Regions from separate parts of the Selenomonas sp. oral taxon 478 genome, predicted to be linked through region 2. Evidence: predicted binding sites of a transcription regulator. Region 2 holds the regulator's gene; the other holds the start of a gene.
The links. The regulator HrcA, encoded in region 2, represses chaperone genes, less so after heat shock. The targets are predictions, from matches to a motif close to TGTTAGCACTCNNNNNNNNNGAGTGCTAACA.
Positions count from the first base shown of each region.

Region 1: a site for HrcA is predicted at 1,801-1,831, ahead of groES (co-chaperone GroES). Genes of this name have one in related genera too.

Region 1 is NZ_CP012071.1:353,342-357,886, reverse strand. Features, by position in the region: gene ADJ74_RS01730 (methyl-accepting chemotaxis protein) at 1-1,614, shown strand, start outside; gene groES (co-chaperone GroES) at 1,870-2,151, shown strand; gene groL (chaperonin GroEL) at 2,346-3,974, shown strand; gene ADJ74_RS01715 (NAD(P)H-dependent oxidoreductase) at 4,153-4,545, shown strand, end outside.
Region 2 is NZ_CP012071.1:1,583,455-1,601,140, reverse strand. Features, by position in the region: gene ADJ74_RS07455 (hypothetical protein) at 1-1,501, opposite strand, end outside; gene dnaJ (molecular chaperone DnaJ) at 1,630-2,778, opposite strand; gene dnaK (molecular chaperone DnaK) at 2,788-4,653, opposite strand; gene grpE (nucleotide exchange factor GrpE) at 4,691-5,281, opposite strand; gene hrcA (heat-inducible transcriptional repressor HrcA) at 5,275-6,309, opposite strand; gene ADJ74_RS07430 (filamentous hemagglutinin N-terminal domain-containing protein) at 6,563-17,686, opposite strand, start outside.

The DNA of each region.
Region 1 (4,545 bases), 1.0 Mb from region 2:
GGTATCTACTCGAACGATCAGGCAAAGCAGTCGCTTGACGATATGTATCACCATAATCTCATGTCGACACAGTATCTGAACGATGCCAATACGCGTCTGCGGAAAATCAGCGTCAATGTGCCGTACATCTTACAGGAGGGAATCACAGCGGACAACCGCAAGATTCTCGTGGACGATGTGCTCGGTAATCTGAACGCGCTCCATCACGACATGGAGGAGCTCAAGAAGATCGACACGAGCGAGCGGGCACAGGCGACGATTGCCGAACTGGAAAAAAATCTGACCGTCGCGGCGGACAAGGTCGGCGCGGTCAACAATATGGGGACGACCCCCGAGGATCGCGTCGCGATCTTTGACAATCTCGCCTCGCTCACCGTCATCTCAAGCAATATGGCGGTGCTTACACCCGATAACGTGTTCCAGGGAAAGCAGCTCTTTGAGGCGAACAATGCGCGCTATGACCGTACAGTCTATAGCTTTGCCATCATCATCGTCATTGCGGTGGGGTTTGGTGTTCTTGTGTCGCGCCGTATTGCAGATAACATCTCCGATCCGCTCGCTTCCTCCATCGGACATCTGAGTGCCGTCGCGTCCGGCGACCTCTCGCGTGAGATCCCGCGCGAACTCTCTGACCGTGCGGATGAAATCGGTACGGTGGTCAAGGCACTCGGCAAGATGCAGGGCTTTATGAAGCAGGTGCACGAGGAGGCAGAGCAGACCGATGCGATGGTTGCCGAGCTTGAGGAAATGCTGCACGGGCTCAACAATGACACGCAGGACATGTCTGCCGTGACCGAGGAGATGTCCGCAGGCATGGAGGAGACAGCAGCATCTACATCCAGTGTCCAGCATCTCAGCGGGGAGCTGAACGATGGGATCAAGGGGGCAGCGGACGCAGCACGCGAGAGCGAGGAGTATACGCGCGAGGTTGCACAGCGTGCCGCCGATCTCCAGACGACGATGGAGCAGTCGCGTCTCAATACGCGTCAGATCTACGGCTCGACGAAGGACTCTGTGGCAGAGGCGATCGAGTCCTCGAAGGTCGTCGACCAGATCGGACAGCTCACGCTGGAGATCTCCGAGATCGCCGAACAGACGAACCTCCTCGCTCTGAACGCAAGCATCGAGGCAGCGCGTGCAGGTGAGCAGGGACGCGGCTTTGCCGTGGTCGCGGGCGAGGTCGGAAAGCTCGCCGAGCAGTCGCGCGGAACGGCAGAGAAGATCAAGGGCCTCACGGGGCAGGTTACGGGCTCGGTGCAGGCTCTCTCTGACGGTACGCATAGGCTGCTCACCTTCATTGATGAAAACATCCGCGGCGATTATGACCTGATGGACAAAACAGCAGTGCAGTACAAGGCAGATGCGGAGTTCTTCCGCAAAACTGCAGAGGCGACAACGTCGCGGTCACAGGAACTGCTGGGCTCCGTCAGCGAGATGAATGCGGCGATGGAGGGGATTCGCAACGCGACACACGAGGGTGCGGAGGGCAACACGCGCATCGCGGAGAGAGTCGTCTCCATGGCGGCAGAGTACGAGAATATCCTTGCAAAGATCCAGACCTTCAAGGAAGGGACGGCGCGCCTCAAGAACCTCGTGGCGGCGTTCAAGGAGTAATGCTGCTGGGCATACCGCACACTTTTCTCGTTTGTTCCACTAGGGTTCGCTTAGAGGCATCGCCCATTCGCACGAAAAATTTACATGTTATGCAGAGAGCCTTTTATGGCTCTTTGTTGTTTTTTTGACTTTTTTACAAAATACCTATTGACTTTTTGACTAAAAACATTTACTATAGACAACGTAAGTTAGCACTCAGTCAATGAGAGTGCTAACACGACAAAAAGATTTGGGATAAACTAGGAGGAAGATACCATGATTAAGCCATTGGGCGAACGTGTTGTCATTGAAGTCGCAGAGAGCGATGTCACGACGGCGAGCGGCATTGTGCTCCCCGATACGGCAAAGGAAAAGCCGCAGAAGGGCAAGGTCGTTGCGGTCGGTACGGGCAAGCTCCTCGAGAACGGACAGCGTGCAGGCCTTGAGGTCAAGGAAGGCGACAGCGTCGTTTTCTCGAAGTACTCGGGCTCTGAGATCAAGGTTGACGACAAGGACTACCTCATTGTTCGCGAGAGCGACATTCTGGCAATCCTGTAATTAGGGAAGTACTGATAAATTCGGCACTACCATCTTGACGCATCTTTTTCGCCCGTACTTCGGCGGAAAATCCTCCACAGAGCCCCACTCTGCGTCTGGTTTTCCACCTTGTTCGGACAAAAAATCTACGCCAATTTGGCAGACCTCATTTTATCAGTGTTACCTTAGATAGACGAAACGTGGAGGCAATATAAATGGCAAAGCAGATTCTGTTTGACGAAGAGGCACGCCGCGCTCTTGGCCGCGGCGTTGATGCACTGGCAAATGCGGTCAAGGTAACGCTTGGCCCGAAGGGACGCAACGTTGTCCTCGATAAGAAGTACGGCGCACCGACGATCACGAATGACGGCGTGACGATTGCACGTGACATCGAGCTCGAGGATCCGTTCGAGAACATGGGCGCACAGCTCGTGAAGGAAGTTGCGACGAAGACGAACGACATCGCGGGCGATGGCACGACGACGGCGACGCTCCTCGCACAGGCGATGATCCAGGAGGGCATGCGCAACGTCGTGGCGGGCGCGAACCCGATGATCGTCAAGAAGGGCATCGACATGGCGGTCAAGACGCTGGTCGAGGAGATCAAGAGCAAGGCACAGAAGGTCGAGACGAAGGCAAAGATCGCGCAGGTCGCGTCGATCTCCTCGGCAGACTCCGAGGTCGGCGAGCTCATCGCAGAGGCGATGGAGAAGGTCGGCAAGGACGGCGTCATCACGGTTGAGGAGTCCAAGACCATGGACACGAACCTCTCCGTTGTTGAGGGCATGCAGTTCGATCGCGGCTATATCTCGCCGTACATGGTGACGGATACGGACAAGATGGAAGCCGTCATGGATGATCCCTATGTGCTCATCACCGACCGCAAGATCTCCTCGGTCGCGGATATCCTGCCCGTTCTGGAGCAGGTCGTGAAGCAGGGCAAGCAGATCGTCATTATCGCAGAGGACCTTGACGGTGAGGCTCTTGCGACCATCGTGGTCAACAAGCTGCGCGGCACGTTCAAGGCACTCGCGGTCAAGGCACCGGGTTTTGGCGACCGCCGCAAGGCGATGCTCGAGGATATCGCTATCCTCACGGGCGGCACGGTCATCAGCGAAGAGGTCGGCCGCAAGCTCGACAGCGTCACGATCGAGGATCTCGGCCGTGCACGTCAGGTGCGTTCCTCCAAGGAGGAGACGACGATTGTCGACGGTGCAGGAGACAAGGCACAGATCTCCGCACGCGTGGCACAGCTCAAGAAGCAGATCGCAGAGACCACGTCCGACTTTGACCGTGAGAAGCTGCAGGAGCGTCTGGCAAAGCTCGCCGGCGGTGTTGCTGTGGTCGAGATCGGTGCAGCGACAGAAGTCGAGATGAAGGACAAGAAGTACCGTGTTGAGGATGCACTCAATGCAACGCGTGCGGCAGTCGAAGAGGGCATCGTTGCCGGCGGCGGCACGACGTTCATCGACATCCTCCCGGCACTCGACAAGCTGAACGTCGAGGGCGACGTCAAGGTCGGCGTCGAGATCGTGCGCCGTGCGGTCGAGGCTCCGGTGCGCCAGATCGCTGAGAATGCAGGCCTTGAGGGCTCGGTTGTCGTCGACAGCGTGAAGAAGGCGGGCGATGGCGTTGGCTTCAATGCACTCGAGAACACCTACGTCGACATGATCGGCGCGGGCATTGTCGACCCGGCGAAGGTCACGCGCTCTGCCCTGCAGAATGCGGCATCTATCGCTGCCATGGTGCTCACGACCGAGACGCTCGTCACGGACAAGCCCGAGCCTGAGGCTCCGGCACCTGCAGGTGCACCCGGCATGGGCGGTATGGGCGGCATGATGTAAGGCAGTTGCCCTCGATCATATCGTGAAATAGCGAAGAAGCATGTTTCCTATCAGTGGAGCATGCTTCTTTTTGTTTTACAATCTATATCGACGGATTGTTAAAATACAGATACAGTGCTATACTACAGAGCATGAAGATAATAGAGCTCCATCGACAGAGGAGCAAAAGGAGTTTCGCATGCTGAATATAGATAAGAAACTCGCGAAACGCGAGGCAGAGGGCAAGATCATCCGCACAGGCATCGTGGGTGTGGGGCAGATGGGGCGCGGACTGGTTTCGCAGATGGTGCTCATGAAGGGCATTATGCCTGCCATTGTTGCCGATCATACACTGGATAAGGTCATCAAGGCCTTTCATACCGCGGGTGTCCGTGACGAGGATATCGCCGTCGCAAAGACCATCGATGAGGCAAATCGCTACATGGAGCAGGGCAAGTACGTTGCGACAGAGAACGACACATTTATCTCGCACGCGAACCTCGTCGAGGTCGCCATTGATGTGACAGGCGTGCCCGAAGTCGGCGTGCGGATCGCGATCGACGCACTGAACAACAAAAAGCACGTCGTCATG
Region 2 (17,686 bases):
CCTCGCTCAGATAGCGCGGGTCGAATGGAACGCAGCCGAGCGTCTCCCGCATGCGGCGATACGCGGCATTGACACTCCGCTTATTCGAACCGAGTACATGATACAGCTCCGTGAGCGACGTGAGATCAATGCCATTGATCTCGGCAAAGAGGAAAATCGCTGCCGTCAGCATCTCCGCCGTCTGTGCCCGCTTCAGATCAAACTGCGCGTAGTCAAAGAACATCGTCCCGAGCAAATCCCGCGCATGGTGGCTGAATCCCAGTGCCTCCGATACGACAGCAAGTGCACTGAACTCCTCCGCACACCTATGCTGCGAGAGCGTCCATTTCGGACGCCTCGGCGGCAGCGCATGCTGCGGCAAAACATTCAGCCGTGCACGCGACGCGAGCATGTGAATCGTATGACGCACGAGTGCCGCCTCGCGTGCGAGAAAATTATCCATATCTGCCTTGGGCGACTGATAGAGAAAGAGCTCATACTCCTGCTGAATCGTATCCTTGATGCGCCGCTGCAGCGGTCGGCTCGCGGGTACGGCCGTGATATAGTTGAGCATCATCATGCCCTCATCACAGATGTGTCCGAACAGAATATTCTTCTCGAGCGCCCCCGGGATGTCAGGCCGCGGCAGAACGACCTCCTCCTCACGCAGAAGATCGCTGCAGACAATGTGATCCTCATACGTCTCCTCCACCGTCAGCACGGCAAACCGTGCTGCGAGGAGATCGCGCAGAATCTCACGTTCATCCTGCCGCAGCGTCTTATCCTCCTTCGCACAGAAGTGCTCGATCGGTGTCTCATCCGTACTGATCAGATGGTAATCAAAGAAGAAATAGTCCCAGAACCGCAGCCAGAACGCCTCTTTTTCCTCGTCAGAAGACTGCTCGTAGGCACTCGCGTCGTAGAGATTGCCCGTATAGATCATCGCCGCGCGCCCGATCTCCCGCTGGTACATGGGGCGACGGAAATACTCGCCGATCTCGTGGAGGAGCTCGTTGAGCTGCAAATTCAGCTCCTCCATCTCGATGCGCTCATCCTCCTCGATATCCTCAAGGGTCAGCCCTTCGATCTCCTCCCACGCCACACGCTCCGGCAGGCGAAAACGCCCCGTAAGGTAGAACATCTCCAGATCGGCATCCAGCTCACCGAAATCGATCTCATACTTCCCCGTCTCATCCAGATACGTGAGGAAATCATTCATGCGTTTAAAATAATCCTCCGCATGGCGTTTCAGCGGACGACGGTCGATATGTGCGTCGGCAAAGCGGAAAAAAAGCGCAAGGTAGTCGATATGGATCAAAAGCCGTGCGAGCGAATCATCACGCCGCATAATGACCGTGAGAAAGTCCTCGATGCAGTACCAGTCCGTACACAGCCCCTCAGCACTCTCGCCCCGCCACGCCGCCTCACGCAGATACCGCTCCGTCAGTGTGCGCGGAACAAAAATCTGTGCGCGTCCATGCGCCAAGTAAAAGCGCTTGACCAACGCGTAGACATTTTCCATGAACCCTCCCGATGCCATGCGCCCTCAATACAAATTTCAATTCCTTTTATCCTAACAAAAGTAGGAAACGATGTCAATGCGCAGTGAGGCGGCCGCAGCAAACGCTGCAGCCGCCTCGCTGAAATAGATCAGGTAAACAGATCCTTGAACTTCTCCGTAAAGCTCTTTTGCTCCGGATTCACCGCATCGCCACTCAGCTCCGCGAACTCCTTGAGGAGCTCCTTTTGCCTTGCTGAGAGCTTCTGCGGCGTTGTGACCTTGACGCGGACATGCTCGTCACCGCGTCCCGTGCCGCGCAGGTTGGGGATTCCCTTGCCCTTGACGCGCAGCACCGTCCCCGTCTGGATCCCCGCCGGGATCTTGAGATCGACCGCCCCGTCGAGCGTCGGCACCTGTACGGTTGCGCCGAGCGATGCCTGCACGAACGTGATCGGGATCTCGATGATGACATCGTTGCCGCGCCGCTGGAACAGCTTGTGCGGCCGGATGAAGATGTAGACGTAGAGGTCGCCGTTCGCCCCGCCGCGTACACCCGCCTCGCCGCCGCCCGTCACACGGACGCGCTGGCCGTCGTCCACGCCGCGCGGAATGTTGACCTTGATCGTCTTCGTCACGCGCTTGCGACCCGTACCATGACAGTCGGGACACGGCGTCTTGATGATCTTGCCCGTGCCGTGGCACTGGCTACACGTATGTGCACTCATCATATTGCCGAACATCGTTCGCTGCATGACCTGTTCCTGTCCCGTGCCGTGGCACGTCGGGCAGGTCTCCGCCTCCGAGCCTTTTGCCGCACCGGAGCCGCCGCAGGTCGGACAGTTCTCCTCGCGCGGAATGGAGAGCTCTACCTCCTTGCCGAATGCCGCTTCCTCAAACGAAATCTCCAGATCGTAACGCAGATCAGCCCCGCGCTCGGGGCCCTGTCTGCGTGCACGGCGACCGCCGCCGCCCATGCCGAACATATCGAAGATATCGTTCATATCGAAGCCTTCGAATCCGCCGCCGAAGGGGCTGCCCCCTCCGGCCCCCGCACCGCCGCGGCGCGGGTCAAAGGCATCGTGACCGAACTGGTCATACGTCGCCTTCTTCTTCGGATCCTTCAGCACATCGTACGCCTCGTTGACCTCCTTGAATTTCTCCTCAGCGGTCTTCGGGTCGTCACGGTTGAGGTCGGGGTGATACTTGCGCGCGAGTTTCTTGTATGCTTTTTTGATCTCGTCGTCCGAGGCTCCCTTTTTGAGCCCCAGGACTTCGTAGTAATCGCGTTTCTCGCTCACGATACCACCTTACTTCTTATCATCCTTGACTTCGGTGAACTCCGCATCGACGACGTTGTCGTCCTGCGGCGCTCCCTGCGCACCTGCGCCGGCATTTGCCTCCGCGCCCGGCGCTGCACCGGCGGCACCCGCCGCCTGCTGTGCCTGCTGATAGGCAGCGGCAGAAAGCTCATAGAGCGGCTGGCGGACTTCCTCCGTCGCGGACTTGATTGCCTCGATGTCAGAGCCCTTGAGCGCCTCTTTCAGCTTATCAATGCCTGCCTGTACCTTGGAGACGAGCGCCTTGTCCGCATTCTCGCCGAGATCCTTGATCGCCTTCTCCGCCTGATAGACAAGGGAGTCGCCCGTGTTGCGCGCATCGACGGCTTCCTTCTGCGCCTTATCCTCGGCAGCGTGTGCCTCGGCTTCCTTGACCATGCGGTCGATGTCCTCTTTGCTCATGCCGCTGTCGGACTGAATCGTGATCTTCTGCTCCTTGCCCGTGCCGAGATCCTTTGCCGACACATTGACGATGCCGTTTGCATCGATGTCGAACTTGACTTCGATCTGGGGTACGCCGCGCGGTGCGGGCGGGATGTCCGTCAGTTGGAAACGGCCGAGGGTCTTGTTGCCCGCTGCCATTTCGCGCTCACCCTGCAGGACATGGATCTCAACGCCCGGCTGATTGTCCGCCGCCGTCGAGAACACCTGGCTCTTCGAGGTCGGGATCGTCGTGTTGCGCTCGATGATCTTCGTACAGACGCCGCCGAGGGTCTCGATGCCGAGCGAAAGAGGGGTAACGTCGAGGAGCAGGACATCCTTGACCTCACCGACGAGGACACCGCCCTGGATCGCGGCGCCGATGGAGACGCACTCATCCGGGTTCACGCCCTTCGAGGGCTCTTTGCCAAGGATCTTGCGGATGGCTTCCTGTACCGCAGGGATACGGGACGAGCCGCCGACGAGAATGATCTTGTCGATGTCGCTGCCCGAGAGCCCCGCATCCTCCATAGCCTTGCGCGTCGGCACCATCGTGCGTTCCACGAGGTCAGCTGTCAGCTCATCGAACTTCGCACGCGAGAGCGTCAGATCGAGATGCTTCGGGCCCGTGGCATCTGCCGTGATGAACGGCAGGTTGATGTTCGTCTGGCTCATGCTCGAGAGTTCGATCTTCGCCTTTTCAGCCGCCTCGATGAGACGCTGTGCGCTCATCTTGTCCTGCGAGAGGTCGATGCCGTTCTCCTTCTTGAACTCCTCGACCATCCAGTCCATGATCTTCTTATCGAAATCGTCGCCGCCGAGCACCGTGTCGCCGTTCGTCGCCTTGACTTCGAACACGCCCTCGCTCAGCTCAAGAATGGAGACATCGAATGTGCCGCCGCCAAGGTCGAAGACGAGCACCGTCTCATCCTGATCCTTATCCAAGCCATAGGCGAGTGCCGCCGCCGTCGGCTCGTTGATGATACGCAGCACCTCAAGGCCTGCGATCTTACCCGCATCCTTCGTCGCCTGACGCTGGCTGTCATTGAAGTACGCCGGCACCGTGATGACCGCCTGCGAAACCGTCTCGCCGAGATATGCCTCTGCATCGCTCTTGAGCTTCTGCAGAATCATTGCTGAGATCTCGGGCGGCGTGTAGCTCTTTCCATCAATCGTGACATGATAGTTCGGATCACCCATGTGACGCTTGATCGACGAGATCGTGCGGTCAGGATTCGACACCGCCTGATTCTTCGCGAGGCGGCCGACGAGACGCTGGCCGTCCTTCGTAAAACCGACAACAGACGGCGTGATGCGGCTGCCCTCAGGATTCGTAATAACGACCGGCTCGCCGCCCTCCATCACGGAGACAACCGAGTTCGTCGTACCAAGATCAATACCAATTACTTTAGCCATGTTATATTCCCCCAAAAATCATAAAGATATTATTTCGTTAGTTACCGGCGACCTGCACCATCGCGGGGCGGATCACACGTCCTTTTGCCTGGTAGCCCTTCTGGAGCACCTGTGTGATCGTTCCGTCCTCTGCATCCGCATCCTCCACGCGCATCACCGCCTGGTGAAAATTCGGATCGAAGGGCTGGCCCTCTGCCTCGATGGCCTCAAGGCCGTGCTTCTGCATGACCTCACGCAGCTGCGTGTGAATCATCTCGACGCCCTTCTGGAACGCCTCGACATCCGTCTGCTCCACGGCGAGTGCCCGCTCAAAATTATCGAGGAGCGGCAACAGATCGCCGAGCATATTCTGCGTAATGACGGCGGCGAGTTCTTCTTTTTCCTTCGCCGTGCGGCGGCGGAAATTTTCAAAATCCGCCTGCAGGCGCAGGACACGATCACTCTTTTCCTTCAGCTCCGCCTCGAGTGCAGCAATTTTATCCGCCTCGGTCGGGGCGCTGTCCTCCTCCCCTGCGGGTGTGTCCGCCGCATCCGTCTCAGTCACAGCATCCGCAGCAGCCTCAGACTGCCCCTCTGCCGTGTCCTGTACCTTCTCTTCTTCCTGCAAGCCGTTCACCTCTCCTACCACTTTAATTGATAGATCATTTCTGTCAAGTTCGTATTGACATATTCAAGGATGCGCATTGCTTTCGCATATTCCATCCGCGTCGGCCCGAGCACGGCAATCGTTCCGAGCAGCTTTCCGTCGACATGATAGGTCGCCGTGATGAAGCTGCTGTCCCAAAACGTACTGCTCTCGTTCTCTCGCCCGATCGTGACTGTCAGTCCCTCTCCCGCATGGGTATGCAGGATATCCTTCACAAGATCCTCGCGCTCAAGGACGAGCAGCATCGCGCGTACGCGATCGAGATCCTGAAACTCGGGATTGCTGAGGAGCTGCGCTGTCCCACCAAGATAAAGACGACCATCCTCACGCCCTTCGAGCGCGCGGTGCATCACCTCCACCGCCGCGACGAAGATCGACTCATCGCCGATCGCATCGCGGATGCGTCGCATATCCTGCTTTGTCACAGCACGGAGTGCCTTGCCCGAGAGCGTCTGATTCACCGCGCCCGCCATCCGCTGGAAGTCTGCGAACGTCGCACCGTCTGGAATCTCGACGATACGGTTTTCGACGAACCCTGCATCCGTCATGAGGACGGCAATCGCGTGACCGAGATCAAGCGGCAGGAACTGCAGCATGCGGAACGTGGACTGTGCGGCCTGCGGTGCAAGCACGAGCGACAGGTTATGTGTCACATCGGCGATGAGGCGCGCCGTTTCCTGAAACACCTCATCGAGCCGCCGCACGCGCCCTTTGTACCAATCATGAATCTTTGTCTTCTCGGCATCCGTCACCGGAGCGATGGGCTGCAGCCCGTCGACGTAGAAGCGATAGCCCTTCGACGACGGAATGCGTCCGGCGGATGTGTGCGGATGCTCCAGATAACCGAGCATTTCCAGATCCGCCATTTCGTTGCGAATGGTGGCCGGGCTGATGCCGAGATTGTACTTCTGCGCAAGCGTCCGTGACCCGACCGGCTCCGCCGATGCAATGTAGTCATCGACGACCGCCCATAGGATTTGGCTCTTGCGCTCATCCAGATCGTTCGACATTCACCCCTCTCCTTTCAATTCTGTTAGCACTCTATTGGTCTGAGTGCTAATCAAAATCTATAAAGAATATACAGCGTAAAAAACAAAAAGTCAATAGCAAAATGACAAAAAGTCAAATTTTTTATTACGGATATCTCTTTTAGCGTCCCCTGCCATCCAAAAGATCGCAGGATTCCTTACCGTGACAGGACACAAGAAAAGAGCGACACGAAAACAAACTGTCCCGTACCGCTCCATAGGATGGAATAAACTACTACGCAGTCGGTTTATCCGCAAAGACCTTGAAGATGTAGACCGCGCGGATCTCTACCGGCGTTACGCCGAGATTCTCAATTGCTGTGAGAAGTCCCGATGCCAGCACGGCGCGTTCCGCCTTGCGGTCTGAACTCGTCACAATCGTAAGTGCCGGTTCATCCTTCGGATAAAGCGTCACAATGCCGTTGCCAAACGTCACCTCATAGGCTCCGTTTGCTGTCTGATAGAGGAAGTTGAGCCTCTGCTCAGACATATTGCGGATTTCCTTCGGATCCGGAATGTCCGCCTTCTTTGAGGCAGGCTTGATCGTCAGACGTACGGGACTATAGTTGATCGTATAGATGCCGTCGAGATCGCGCGAGCCGCCGTCCGTAAAGAGGAAGGGGATTGCCTCAGCCGTGCTGTTGGGGATCTCCTCGTGGTGCACACCACGAATCCCGCGTGTCTTCCCGAGGTCAAAGCCGAACGAGCCGTCCGAGCCCTCAACATAGTCATGTGTCTCAGGGTTGTTCCCCATCGTGACAATGACCTTGTCGCTGGTCAGCACCTGCGTCGACCCCTGCGGCGTATTCGTCTCGGAGCCGCCTGTCGACGTGCCCGAACTGGAAGAAGATCCACCCGAGCTAGACGAGCCGCCGCCCGAGGAGGAGCTTCCGCCGCTTGTGGACGATCCACCCGTGCTGGTCGAAGAGCCGCCTGTCGTGGTAGACGAGCCACTCGTACTCGGCGTTGTGCCACCGGTTGTTGTGCCCGTGCTGGGGGTTGCCCCGCCTGTGGTCATTCCTGCACTCGGCGTAGAGCCCGTCGAACCGCCCGGAGTTGTCCCCGTGCCGCCCGTGGATGTACCTGTGCTCGGTGTCGAACCACCAGTAAGTCCGCCTGTGCTCGGTGTGGAACCACCAGTAAGGCCGCCCGTACTCGGTGTCGAGCCTCCCGTGAGGCCACCTGTGCTAGGTGTCGAACCGCCGGTCAGGCCGCCGCCGCCAAGGCTGACACCGCCGCCCGAGCTGCCGCCCGGAATCGTCGTGCCGCCCGTCAGGCCGCCCGGATTTCCGGTAATGCTGCCCGTGCCGCCGCCAACGACGCTGATGCCGCCCGAACTGCCGCCCGGAATTGCCGTGCCGCCGCCGACGCTGCCGCTGGGCATGCCCGGAACAGAGCCGGAACCGCCGCCCGTGAAGCTAAAGCCTCCCGTGCTGCCGCCCGGTGTTGGTGTAGCGCCCGGGACTGTGCCAGTACCCGTCGTAGAACCGCCGCTGGTCGACGTGCCCGAACTGGACGAACCGCCGCCCGAAGAGGAGCTTCCGCCACTCGTGGAGGAGCCACCAGAGCTGGACGAAGATCCGCCGCTCGTGGACGAACCACCAGAACTGGAGGAAGAACCTCCTGTTGAAGTAGAAGAACCGCCCGTGCTGCTCGAAGAGCCACCTGTCGAGGTCGACGATCCACCTGTGCTTGTCGAGGAACCGCCTGTCGATGTGGACGAGCCACCCGTCGTAGTCGACGTTCCGCCCGTGCCCGTGGTCGAGCCCGTCGTGCCGCCGCCGGTTGTTGTCCTCGAAGTAGACGAGCCGCCTGTGCCCGTCGTGGTGCCTGTTGTCGTTCCCGGTGTTGTACCGCCACCCGTTGTGGACGAGCCACCCGTGCTCGGCGTTGTGCCACCGGTTGTTGTGCCCGTGCTCGGGGTTGACCCGCCTGTGGTCGTTCCTGCACTCGGCGTAGAGCCCGTCGAGCCGCCCGGGGTTGTCCCCGAGCCGCCCGTGGGTGTACCTGTGCTTGGCGTTGAACCACCAGTGAGGCCGCCTGTGCTTGGCGTCGTTCCACCCGTAACACCGCCGGTACTCGGCGTTGAACCACCCGTCAGGCCACCGCTGCCAAGGCTGACGCCGCCACCCGAGCTGCCACCCGGAATTGTCGTGCCGCCCGTCAGGCCGCCCGGATTTCCGGTAATGCTGCCCGTGCCGCCGCCAACGACGCTGATGCCACCCGAACTGCCGCCCGGAATTGCCGTGCCGCCGGTACTGCCGCCGGGCATTCCCGGGACAGAGCCGGAGCCGCCACCCGTGAAGCTAAAGCCTCCCGTACTGCCGCCCGGTGTCGGTGTGCCGCCCGGGACTGTGCCAGTACCCGGCGTAGAGCCGCCGCTGGTCGACGTGCCCGAACCGGAGGACGAGCCGCCGCCCGAGGAGGAGCTTCCGCCGCTCGTGGACGAACCACCCGAACTGGAGGAAGAACCTCCTGTCGAGGTAGACGATCCACCTGTGCTTGTCGAGGAACCGCCTGTCGAGGTGGACGAGCCACCCGTCGTGGTCGACGTTCCGCCCGTGCCCGTAGTCGAGCCCGTCGTGCCGCCGCCTGTTGTTGTACTCGAAGTAGACGAGCTGCCTGTGCTTGGCGTCGTTCCACCCGTAACACCACCGGTGCTTGGCGTTGTGCCGCCAGTTACACCACCCGTGCTCGGTGTGGAACCACCAGTAAGTCCGCCCGTGCTCGGTGTAGAACCTCCCGTAAGGCCGCCCGTGCTCGGCGTAGAGCCGCCCGTAAGGCCACCCGTGCTCGGTGTGGAACCACCAGTAAGGCCGCCCGTACTCGGTGTCGAGCCTCCCGTGAGGCCACCTGTGCTAGGTGTCGAACCGCCGGTCAGGCCGCCGCCGCCAAGGCTGACACCGCCGCCCGAGCTGCCGCCCGGGATCGCCGTGCCGCCCGTCAGGCCGCCCGGATTTCCGGTGATGCTGCCCGTGCCGCCGCCGACGACACTGATGCCGCCCGAGCTGCCGCCCGGGATTGCCGTGCCGCCACCGACGCTGCCGCCGGGCATTCCCGGGACAGAGCCGGAGCTGCCGCCTGTGAAGCTAAAGCCTCCCGTGCTGCCGCCCGGTGTCGGTGTAGCGCCCGGTACTGTGCCAGTACCCGGCGTAGAGCCGCCCGTCGAGGTAGACGAGCCACCTGTTGTGGTCGACGTTCCGCCCGTGCCCGTAGTTGAGCCCGTCGTTCCGCCGCCCGTTGTTGTACTCGAAGCAGACGAGCCGCCTGTGCCCGTCGTTGTTCCTGTTGTCGTGCCCGGTGTAGAGCCGCCGCCCGTTGTGGACGAGCTGCCCGGTGTTGTGCCCGTGCTCGGTGTCGAACCACCGGTAAGTCCGCCTGTGCTTGGCGTAGAGCCACCGGTAAGGCCGCCCGTGCTAGGTGTGGAACCACCCGTAAGGCCACCCGTGCTCGGCGTAGAGCCGCCAGTTGCACCGCCGGTGCTCGGCGTCGAACCGCCGGTAAGGCCGCCCGTGCTCGGTGTGGAACCACCCGTAAGACCACCTGTGCTAGGTGTCGAACCGCCGGTCAGGCCGCCGCCGCCAAGGCTGACGCCGCCGCCCGAGCTGCCGCCCGGGATCGTCGTGCCGCCCGTCAGGCCGCCCGGATTGCCCGTGATGCTGCCCGTGCCGCCGCCAACGACGCTGATGCCGCCCGAGCTGCCGCCCGGGATCGCCGTACCGCCGCCGACGCTGGCGCCGGGCATTCCCGGAACAGAGCCGGAGCCACCGCCCGTGAAGCTAAAGCCTCCCATGCTGCCGCCCGGTGTCGGTGTAGCGCCCGGGACTGTGCCCGTGCCCGGCGTAGAGCCACCGCTGGTCGACGTGCCCGAACCGGAGGACGAGCCGCCAGAGGAGGAGCTTCCACCGCTTGTGGACGAACCGCCAGAACTGGAGGACGAACCTCCTGTTGAAGTAGAAGAACCGCTCGTGCTGGTCGAAGAGCCTCCCGTCGAGGTAGACGAGCCACCTGTTGTGGTCGACGTTCCGCCCGTGCCCGTAGTTGAGCCCGTCGTTGTTCCTGTTGTCGTTCCCGGTGTAGAGCCGCCGCCCGTTGTGGTCGAGCTGCCCGGTGTTGTGCCCGTGCTCGGGGTTGACCCACCCGTGGTTGTTCCTGCACTCGGCGTAGAGCCCGTCGAGCCGCCCGGAGTTGTCCCCGTGCCGCCCGTGGATGTACCTGTGCTCGGTGTCGAACCACCGGTAAGTCCGCCTGTGCTTGGCATTGTGCCGCCAGTTACACCGCCGGTGCTCGGCGTTGAGCCACCCGTGAGGCCACCCGTGCTCGGTGTGGAACCTCCCGTGAGGCCACCGCCGCCAAGGCTGACGCCGCCGCCCGAGCTGCCGCCCGGGATCGTCGTGCCGCCCGTCAGGCCGCCCGGATTTCCGGTGATGCTGCCCGTGCCGCCGCCGACGACACTGATGCCGCCCGAGCTGCCGCCCGGGATTGCCGTGCCACCGCCGACGCTGCCGCCGGGCATTCCCGGGACAGAGCCGGAGCTGCCGCCTGTGAAGCTAAAGCCTCCCGTGCTGCCGCCCGGTGTCGGTGTAGTGCCCGGGACTGTTCCCGTGCCCGGCGTAGAGCCACCGCTGGTCGACGTGCCTGTGCCGGAAGAAGAGCCGCCCGAGCTGGAGGAAGATCCACCAGTTGTAGACGAACCACCCGAACTGGAGGAAGAACCTCCTGTTGAAGTAGAAGAACCGCTCGTGCTGGTCGAAGAGCCTCCTGTTGAAGTAGAAGAGCCACCTGTGCTTGTCGAGGAGCCGCCTGTCGAGGTAGACGAGCCACCTGTTGTGGTCGACGTTCCGCCCGTGCCCGTAGTTGAGCCCGTCGTTCCGCCGCCCGTTGTTGTACTCGAAGCAGACGAGCCGCCTGTGCCCGTCGTTGTTCCTGTTGTCGTTCCCGGTGTAGAGCCGCCGCCCGTCGTGGTCGAGCTGCCCGGTATTGTGCCCGGCGTCGGAACAGTTCCGCCGCCTGCACCGCCGCCACCTCCGGCACCCGTACCACCGCCGCCACCGCCAGGCAGTCCGCCGATGCTGGGTCCGGGGCCGCCGCCGATGCTGCCGGAGCCGCCCGTCTGCGTGCCGACAGATGCACCGCCGCCGCCCGTCGTCATGCCGGATGTCGTCTGTGACGATGTCGTCGTGCTCGTCATCACTGCTGCACCGCCCGGCGTGCTCGGCGTAAAGCCCGTCGGTTTGATGGTCAGCGTGCCGGGCTCATATACAAAACGATAGTTTGCAAGATTCGTCGCACCGGTATAGCTGCCCGTAACAGAGGATGGGTCAATGGTGATTACGTTGTTATACGTCCCCGCATTGGTCGTTGTCGTTATCGACGGCGCATAGGTCGACGTGATTCCCGTAATGGGAATGCTATCCACCGGGAGCAGCCCGCGATTTGTTGCACTCGTTCCGTGCTCAACGGTGTATGCCGTCACGACGGGATTCGGCTGCCCGTAGTTGCGCTCGGCATTTCCTGCCGTCACCTTTACCTCACGCGGCGTGATGCTGAAATTGCCATCTCCGTAGTGAATCGTATAGTCGGAAGCCAGCCCTGTACCGAACGTTGCGCCCGAGACCCGTGTCCAGAGACCTGTCGTTCCTGCATCCGTCGTGACGGTCACCGTCGGATCAATCGTCTCCGTGACGGCAGAAATCGTATCGCCGTTTGCAAGCCCCGTCGTCGCCGTCGCCGTGCGTACGTTAATCATCGACGTACCGCCCGTATAGGTTGCTATGCTGTTCTCTGCGCCGTACGCGCGGGTCTTATTTCCTGCATCAATATAGAGGTCGCGCTTCGTGATGTCGAAGCCACCGTCGACGTAGGTGATGTTGTAGTTCGACGCCTTGCCCACGCCGAAGGTCGCGCCCGCGATCTTCGTCTTGAGCCCCGTCGTGCCCGCGTTCGTCGTGATGAGGGCGTTCGTCGACTCCGTGACGTCGGCGATCGTGTCGCCGTTCACGAGACCCGTCGTCCCCGTCGCGGCGTCAGCGCGGAACTTCGACGTGCCGCCCGTATAGGTCGCCGTGCTGTTCTCCGCACCGTAGACACGCGTCTTGTCGCCCGCATGGAGCGTCAAATCGCGCTTCGTTATATTGAGTGTGCCCGTCTCGTAGGTAATGTTGTAGTCATTCGTATTGCCGGCTCCGCCGCCAATTACAGCCCCCGAGATATGCGTCATGAGCCCTGTTACGCCCGCATCCGTTGCCGCATTGCCGTCAAGTGACTCCGTCACCGAGGTCACCTGATCGCCGTTGACGAGGTTCGTCCCTGTCTTGACTGCAAAGAGCCCCGTCCCGTTCACATAGGAGGCCGTATTGTTTGCCGCACCGTAGATGCGCGTCTTATCACCCGCAACGAGCGTCAGATTACGCTTTGTAATACTCAACGTGCCGTCCGTATAGTGCACGTTGTAGTTCGCATCCGTGCCCACGCCGAAGGTCGCGCCCGAGACCGTTGTCTTGAGTCCTGTCGTTCCCGCGTGCGTCGTCACCGTCGCCAAGGGGTCGAGCGTCTCCACTACATCCGAAATTTTATCGTCGTTCGCAAGGCCTGTCGTCGCTGTCGCCGTACGCACGGTGAACTTCGATGAGCCAGGTACATACGTCGCCTTATCATTGTCATCGCCGTACGCACGGCTCTTGTCTCCCGCCGTGATATAGAGGTCACGCTTATTGATCGTCAGTGTACCTGGCGTTGAGGTAATTTTGTAATCCCCGTCCCGTGCAACGCTGCTGGAGGCAATGGTGGCTCCCTGCACCTTCATCGTGTAGGTGCCCACGCCTGTTTCCTTCGTCACAGCATGGTTCGCGCTGTCAGTTGCCGTAACCGTATACGCGTCAAAAGAGTCACCTGAAACAAGCCAATCTCCCGTATGAGACAGGCTTCCCGTCAGCTGTGCGGTATTATTTTCATTGCCGTAAATACGCGTGCCGCTCGGTGCAGTAAAGTGAATCTCGCGCGGCTGAATCGTCAGTTTTCCTGGTTTGTAAACAAAATTATAGTTTGCTGCCCTCAGGTTTCCTGACACATCGAGATCATAGGTCCCTGCGTGGATTGCCCCCTGGGCATAGCCGCTCGTCTGTGTGGAATCCACAATCGGCGTATAGGTAATAGACCCCGCCGTAATTCCCGCTGATGATGCCGTCTGTCCGTTCGCAAAGTTGGCAAACGTGACCCCATTATAACCGGAATAGGTATATCCCGAGCCTTTATATTTCTGTGTGTCCGTCTTTCCTGTCACAGTGACAACACGCGGCACGATGCGATAGTCTACCGTAATCTTATAGTTGAGATCATTATGTCCGGTATAGATAATCTTCTCACTCGCGACAGTCGAATCCGAACCATAATGGCGCATCCCTGCACGCATCGTAACATCGTCCGCTGCGTGCTCCACTTCGCCCGATGCCGTATTGATATCAGCATTGGCTGCGGTCGCCTGTGTCGTACCAAAGTTATGCGTACCGGAATCTTTCACGTGCTCCCTGATGTACTTGACCTCGTCCTTATCGAGTTCACGCCGCTTCAGATCGCCGTCATCGACAATCTGGAATCCGGAACCATCATTGAAGAATGCCGCATTGATATCACCGTACGCGCGTGTTGCATAGAGCTTCAGCTCCGGCTGATACTCGTAGAAGAGTGCACTCTGCCCCGCCGGCGGCGTAAAAGACGCAATATTGCTGTCATTCACGCCATATTTGCGTACATTAAATACGAGCCCGTCCAACACATTGCCGACCGAATCCTTCGTCCGTACAATATATCGCTGTCCCGGGTCTGTCTTAAGTGCATTTGCCCCCCCCTTATTGATGAAGAAGCCATCTTTCGCATTGATGGCAATATCTGAGGTCCCCTTGCCGACGATCTGCCCGCCTGGCGCGATCGTCACATTTCCGCTGGTTGAATTGGTAATCTTGATGGGAGCATCCTTCCCCGTGACCTTGCCTGCAATCGTTGTGCCGCCCTTCGTCTCGATGTTGACACCGCCCGCAGACGTCACATTGCCGATATTCTGGATTTCATTCGGTCCCGTCAGATTGACCGATGCAGCATCGACATCAAGGGTCGGAACACTCTTCATGACACCAGTTGAACTGACGTTGCCGCTCGTCTTGATGGCAACACCGCTTGCCAGCCCCTCCGGCAGGGTTATATTCCCCACCTCGACATTTCCTGCGTTCACGCCTCCGATGCGAATTTTCTTAAATCCCGTACCGTCTGCATTTTTTTGAAGAAGACCGGAGCCCTCAAAGATATTCGATGGCAGCACCAAACTGCCGGGCATACCGCCCAAGGCAGGTGCACCAAAAGCGATCGTCGTTCCCGGCGTATAGGTATCAAAAACAATATCGCCATGTCCCTTAATCGTACTGCCATTCTGTGTCGTCAGTTGGTCTGTCTTAATGGTGACCGTACCGTTCTGCCCAGCCCCCGTCGCAGGATTGCTGTCCGCATTGATGTGCGCGTTGTCCAGATTGACCGCACGGCTGTCGACCGTATAATCTCTGCCGTGAGTGTTGATGGTGCCGCGAAGATCAACACCACCCGTACTGGTGTTGATTGCTTGTTGGATATTAACCGTAAACGGGATGTTCATCGAGCCGCTCTGCCAGAGTCTGCCCGTACCGCCCCGATCACCGATATTGACACTCCCATACCCCCAGAACACAGGGGTATTGCCATTGACCGTATTGAAATACTCATCAATCAGTGAGAGCTTTGTCGGGTCGTCCGAACCAAGACTGATATCCTGATTGCTGGAAATGGGAAGGACGTTAAGCTTTCCTCCGCTGCTCCCCATACGCCCCTTCAGATCCATCTTATCGGTCTTGAGCGTGAGATCTCCCGTACCTGTATTGACTTGACTGCCGGGATCGGTGGTCAGATTTTTCGACTCAAGATCAAGGTTATTTCCGTTCGTAGTGATGTTCGTGGTGCCGTCGAGGTTCATCGCCCCCGCTGTCTTGCCGGATCGGATCGTCGTCGGATCAAGGAAGTTCAGACTGCCTCCGACATTCGTCGTGCCTGTTGCATCTTCCCGGCCAAGATAGACGTGCTCAAATCCGTCCTTAATCTTATTCCCCCCGAAGATGCTCGTGGGGAGAGTCAGTCCCGTTCCTGTCTTCCCGACGTTCAAGTTGGTCCCCGCCGTCGCCTGCTCAAGCTCGAGAGTCCCCTTGCCCTCTGCTCCGTCGGTGAATGTCATACTATCGGCAGCGAGTTTAATGTTTCCATTCGTCGTCGTACTGCCCGAAGTGACGGAGCCCGCCTTGACCCCCGTAATCGTACGGGATGCGACAGGTGCTCCCGCCGGAGTTGTGATCGTGCCAATGGTAAGCGCATCCGACTTGACGTTGATGGAGAACGCATCTGCCGCGAGCGTGCCGATCTCATTGTTCTTATCCAGCTTAATTTCTTTGCCAAGCGCAGCAAGGTTGTCCGTCTTGATCTTACCTGCCGTCTGCTCCGCCTTCACACCTGCGTTGACGGTCAGGATCTTGCCTGAGGAAAGTGTCATATCACCTGCAAAGTTGATATTGTTCGCCTGCAGGGTCGTATTCTGCGTCAACGATGAATGATTGACATTGATCGTTCCCTGCGTGATGGTCGATCCTGAAACGGAGCGAGTTCCACCAATGCTGTAGTGCTCAAAATTTGGTCCAAAAACCGTATTGAATGCATTATTCGTCAGCAGGAGATCACCTGTTGCATTATCGCCGACACCAATCGACTTTGTACCGTCAAACGTACCAATGCCTAGAGTGCCATGTCCCTTAACGGCAGGACCGGATGGAACCGCCGAAAGATTTGCTATGCTGTTTGTATAGAGGTTCAATGCGGCGCCTTGTGCAATCTCCATCGTACCGCCGCCCGTATTTTCGATCTCTCCCGTTGTAAGTGTTACGTTATACGCCTTTCCTGTACCATCTGTACCGACCTTCAGACCGCCTGCACCAACCGTTACCTTCCCGCTGTCCGCCGTTTTGACGACAACGCGGTTGTTTGCAGCAAGGCCGTCGATCGTGACGGTGTTGCTCCTCTGATCACCAAGAACAAGCTCTGCAAACTCGTTGCCAAAAAGTTTGCCATTGAGTTGGTCACTCGTGATGTGAAGCCCTGCACCTGCAGCAGAGTTGTTGAGTGTCAGATCACCTGCGGTCTTGCGCGTGATGACAAGTCCACTCTTTCCTACAATATTGGTCGTATTGTCATCTGCCATCGGCGTGATGATCTTATCCGTGTGCACGCGAAGAGCGCCGACCGTGTCCGTGCCGGAGTCGAGCTGTGCCCTTGCATCCAACTGCACGTTGTTGCCCGTAACATCAACCCAAACAGGCGTAGAGCCATCAACGACCTTTACCTTGGCATCCTCATTCAGAACGACATCACCGCCGCGCGAGTTGAGTGTCGCCTGTGCATAGTTGCCCTCGACCTTGAGTGCAGCCCCCTGCTCCAGGTGAATATCCCCCCCCGTCTGAATGTTGATCTCCGCACCTTCCGCCTTACTGCCCGCACCAACACCCTTGACGTGGACGGTCTTTCCCTGTTTCACAGTAAAGCCGCCGTTAATCACTGTATCAGGCGTACCTGCAGAAGGATCAGATCCGATCTTTAGTTTCGTCCCTTTCCCCTCAATCGAAAGATCATCACGCACCTCAACACCGAGTTTGCCTGCCGCATTGATGGATTTCTTAACCGCACCGCCATAGAAGTACACGTGCTGGTCGCCTGCAACATCGAATCCCTTAAAGCCGTCAAGTGTGTCGTTGATCGTACGGTAGGAAATGCGGAAGTCTCCCGCTGCTGCATCAGAAGCATTATCACTGATGACGATGTCCTTGCCCGTGGGGACATTGCCGACCTTGATGTTTCCGCCCTCTGCTCCATGCACCTTACCGTTTCCAAGGTCAATGCCGCCCGAGAGGTTGAGCGTGAGATTCTTAACGGCAAGCGAATCAGCGGCAGTCGGCAGTTCTGCCGTGTTTGCCGTAATCGTCATGTCGGACTTTCCGTCCGCTCCTGCCTTATTTGTCCCCGTCAGTTTGACCTTTCCTGTCGTCTCAATATCCGATGGGTTCTTAAAGGTCGTGCCCGCGATGTTGATATCGCCGCTCTGTCCATTGCCGCCAATCTTGATCTTTTCATACTTGGAATTGTTGAGCCCGTCCCAATCTCCGCCCGTACCGATATTGACTGCACTGTTCTTGTCTGCCTTCTCAAGTGTGAACTGCTTGCCGATATCTACTTTGCTGCCGAGATCCATCTTGTCCGCCTCGAGCTTCGCATCATCCGTGGTCTTAATGTTGCTTCGGAC